Regions from separate parts of the Streptomyces sp. NPDC036813 genome, predicted to be linked through region 1. Evidence: predicted binding sites of a transcription regulator. Region 1 holds the regulator's gene; the other holds the start of a gene.
What was found. The regulator HrcA, encoded in region 1, represses chaperone genes, less so after heat shock. The targets are predictions, from matches to a motif close to TTNGCACTCNGNNNNNCNGAGTGCNAA.

Region 1 (2,201 bases):
GGTGAGTGCCGACTCGATCCCGACGGCGCCGAAGACCTCGGCGCTCTCGAACGCCGCCGCGCCGAAGACGTGGTCGAAGTGGGGATGGGTGAGCGCGAGATGGGTCACACCGTGACCGGCGAGCCGCTCGGCCTCGGAGCGCAGCCGGGCCCCCTCCACGGGGCTGGATCCGGCATCGATCACCAGCGCCGCACCGGCGCCGACGACCAGCCCCGCCGTGCAGTCCCAGCCCGGCAGCCGGCACCGCCCGACCCGGGCCGTCAGCCGTTCCCACCCCAGCTCTTCCCAAGTCACCGTCATACCCGCGACGCTAGCCCCAACCGGCCGCGCAGTATGACCAGCCTTGCCGGGGGCGTACCCCACCGCCGTACACTGGCCCGGGGACGTCTGGCACTCGGACGCGCAGAGTGCCAGGGACGATACGAGGGAAGACTTCTGGAGGTGTGCGCCATGCTGAGTGAACGACGGCTTCAGGTGCTGCGCGCCATCGTCCAGGACTACGTGGGCACCGAGGAGCCGGTCGGTTCGAAGGCACTCACGGAGCGGCACAACCTCGGCGTCTCCCCGGCGACCGTCCGCAACGACATGGCGGCCCTGGAGGACGAGGGGTACATCGCGCAGCCGCACACCAGCGCGGGGCGCATCCCCACCGACAAGGGCTACCGGCTGTTCGTCGACAAGCTGGCCGGTGTGAAGCCGATGACCGGGCCGGAGCGGCGCGCGATCCAGAACTTCCTGGAGGGCGCCGTCGATCTCGACGACGTGGTGGCCCGCACCGTGCGGCTGCTGGCGCAGCTCACGCGGCAGGTGGCCGTCGTGCAGTACCCGTCGCTGACCCGTTCGACCGTGCGGCACGTGGAGCTGCTGTCGCTCGCGCCCGCGCGGGTGATGCTGGTGCTGATCACCGACACCGGCCGGGTGGAGCAGCGGATGGTGGACTGCCCGGCACCCTTCGGCGAGACCTCGCTGGCGGATCTGCGGGCCCGGCTGAACAGCCGGATCGCGGGCCGCCGGTTCACGGACGTGCCGAAGCTGGTGGAGGACCTGCCGGAGGCCTTCGAGCTGGAGGACCGCGGCACGGTCTCGACGGTGCTGTCCACGCTGCTGGAGACGCTCGTCGAGGAGAACGAGGAACGGCTGATGATCGGCGGCACCGCCAATCTGACGCGGTTCTCGCACGACTTCCCCCTCACGATCCGGCCGGTGCTGGAGGCTCTGGAGGAGCAGGTCGTCCTCCTGAAGCTGCTCGGCGAGGCGAAGGATCCGGGCGTGACCGTCCGTATCGGTCATGAGAACGCCCACGAAGGACTCAACTCCACGTCCGTCGTGTCGGTCGGCTACGGTTCGGGCGGCGAGGCTGTCGCCAAGCTCGGCGTGGTCGGACCGACCCGCATGGACTACCCGGGAACGATGGGAGCGGTACGCGCAGTGGCACGGTACGTCGGACAGATCCTGGCGGAGTCGTAAGTGGCCACGGACTACTACGCCGTACTCGGCGTGCGCCGCGACGCGTCGCAGGATGAGATCAAGAAGGCGTTCAGGCGGCTCGCTCGCGAGCTGCACCCGGACGTCAACCCCGATCCGAAGACGCAGGAGCGGTTCAAGGAGATCAACGCCGCCTACGAGGTGTTGTCGGACCCGCAGAAGAAGCAGGTCTACGACCTCGGCGGCGACCCGCTCTCGCAGTCCGGCGGCGCCGGCGCGGGTGGCTTCGGCGCGGGCGGCTTCGGGAACTTCTCGGACATCATGGACGCGTTCTTCGGTACGGCGTCGCAGCGCGGACCGCGCTCGCGTACCCGCCGGGGCCAGGACGCGATGATCCGGGTCGAGGTCGAACTCGACGAGGCGGCCTTCGGCACCACGAAGGACATCCAGGTCGAGACCGCGATCGTCTGTTCCACCTGCTCGGGTGAGGGTGCCGCGCCGGGCACCTCCGCGCAGACGTGTGACATGTGCCGCGGCCGCGGTGAGGTCTCGCAGGTCACCCGGTCCTTCCTGGGCCAGGTCATGACCTCGCGGCCGTGCCCGCAGTGCCAGGGCTTCGGCACGATCGTGCCGAACCCGTGCCCGGAGTGCGCCGGCGACGGCCGGGTGCGCTCGCGGCGGACGCTGACGGTGAAGATCCCGGCCGGCGTCGACAACGGCACCCGCATCCAGCTCGCCGGTGAGGGCGAGGTCGGGCCAGGCGGCGGTCCCGCCGG
Region 2 (2,201 bases), on a different contig from region 1:
GACGTGGGTGGTCTGCAGCAGGGCCACGCCACCACCGGCGACGATGCCCTCCTCGACGGCCGCCTTGGCGTTGCGGACGGCGTCCTCGATGCGGTGCTTGCGCTCCTTGAGCTCCACCTCGGTGGCGGCACCGGCCTTGATGACCGCGACACCGCCGGCGAGCTTCGCCAGGCGCTCCTGCAGCTTCTCGCGGTCGTAGTCGGAGTCGCTGTTCTCGATCTCGGCGCGGATCTGGTTCACGCGGCCCGCGACCTGGTCCGAGGAGCCGGCACCGTCGACGATGGTGGTCTCGTCCTTGGTGATGACGACCTTGCGGGCGCGGCCCAGGAGGTCCAGGGTCGCGTTCTCCAGCTTGAGGCCGACCTCCTCGGAGATGACCTCGCCGCCCGTGAGGATGGCGATGTCGCCGAGCATGGCCTTGCGGCGGTCGCCGAAGCCCGGGGCCTTGACGGCGACGGACTTGAAGGTGCCGCGGATCTTGTTGACGACCAGGGTCGACAGGGCCTCGCCCTCGACGTCCTCGGCGATGATCAGCAGCGGCTTGCCCGACTGCATGACCTTCTCCAGCAGCGGGAGCAGGTCCTTGACCGAGGAGATCTTGGAGTTGGCGATGAGGATGTACGGGTCCTCGAGCACCGCCTCCATGCGCTCCATGTCGGTCGCGAAGTAGGCGGAGATGTAGCCCTTGTCGAAGCGCATGCCCTCGGTGAGCTCGAGCTCCAGGCCGAAGGTGTTGCTCTCCTCGACGGTGATGACGCCTTCCTTGCCGACCTTGTCCATCGCCTCGGCGATCAGCTCGCCGATCTGGGTGTCGGCGGCGGAGATGGAGGCCGTGGAGGCGATCTGCTCCTTGGTCTCGACGTCCTTCGCCTGCTCCAGCAGGGCGGCGGAGACGGCCTCGACGGCCTTCTCGATACCGCGCTTCAGAGCCATCGGGTTGGCGCCGGCGGCGACGTTGCGCAGGCCTTCCTTGACCAGGGCCTGGGCGAGCACGGTCGCGGTGGTCGTACCGTCACCGGCGACGTCGTCCGTCTTCTTGGCGACTTCCTTGACCAGCTCGGCGCCGATCTTCTCGTACGGGTCCTCGAGCTCGATCTCCTTGGCGATGGACACACCATCGTTGGTGATCGTGGGCGCGCCCCACTTCTTCTCGAGGACGACGTTGCGGCCCTTGGGGCCGAGCGTCACCTTCACGGCGTCCGCGAGCTGGTTCATGCCGCGCTCGAGGCCGCGCCGCGCCTCCTCGTCGAACGCGATGATCTTGGCCATGTGAAGTGGTCCCTCCAGGACTGGGGGTGATTACTTCGGACCGCGCCCGCGCCCGCGACGGACGACCAAGACCCGCGGGTTCCTTGCCCCGCCCGGCCCCGGCCTCACCGACCCGGTCCTTACGTTGTCACTCTCACCTTCAGAGTGCTAACGCAATGATTAGCACTCGGCATGGTCGAGTGCAAGCGCCTGACGGGGTCCGGGCGGTGGATCAGCCGCCCGCGAACACGCCCCCGGCGCCGTCCGGACGTGCCCGGGCACGCGGAAGGGCCCGCACCCTGTGCGAGGTGCGGGCCCTTCGTGCGTGAATGAACGTTCAGGCGGTGACGCGAACCATGTCGGCCTGCGGACCCTTCTGGCCCTGCGAGATCTCGAACTCGACCCGCTGGCCCTCTTCCAGGGTGCGGTAGCCGTCCATCTGGATGGCGCTGTAGTGGACGAAGACGTCCGCACCACCGTCGACCGCGATGAAGCCGTAGCCCTTCTCCGCGTTGAACCACTTGACGGTGCCCTGAGCCATGCCTAACTCCCCTATTACTGGCCCTTGCACAGATCCACACTTCGCGGATCCGGGTCAGACCTCGCCCCCCGATGGAAGGGGGCGTGCGCCGGAACGCGTCGACCGCGGCTGAATGTATCTGTCCAACTGCCGTCTGCAACAGGTCAATCGGACGAGAATTCTGGACGAGCCCGGTCCGAAATCTCGCGAGAATTCACCTGAATTCCGAGCAAGTCGGGCCACACAAAGGGGGCAAAAAAGACAAAAGACCCGCGTACTTTGGCTACTTCTTGTCGCCCGTGCAGCAGGTTCATGAGATCGCGCCCCCGTCGATTCCGGGGCGCGTTCCCCAACTCTACCGCGCCTAATCACATGGAATTGCCCCCTCCGTTTCTCTCACGGAGGGGGCAATGCGATGAACTCTGTGTGTCAG

Region 2: the regulator HrcA is predicted to act here: its motif matches at 1,429-1,455, upstream of groL (chaperonin GroEL).

Annotation. Positions count from the first base shown of each region.
Region 1 is NZ_JBVJPV010000009.1:37,919-40,119, forward strand. Features, by position in the region: gene ACZ67Q_RS19620 (MBL fold metallo-hydrolase) at 1-300, opposite strand, end outside; gene hrcA (heat-inducible transcriptional repressor HrcA) at 451-1,467, shown strand; gene dnaJ (molecular chaperone DnaJ) at 1,468-2,201, shown strand, end outside.
Region 2 is NZ_JBVJPV010000011.1:171,858-174,058, forward strand. Features, by position in the region: gene groL (chaperonin GroEL) at 1-1,269, opposite strand, end outside; gene ACZ67Q_RS23315 (cold-shock protein) at 1,586-1,789, opposite strand; gene ACZ67Q_RS23320 (MoaD/ThiS family protein) at 2,198-2,201, opposite strand, start outside.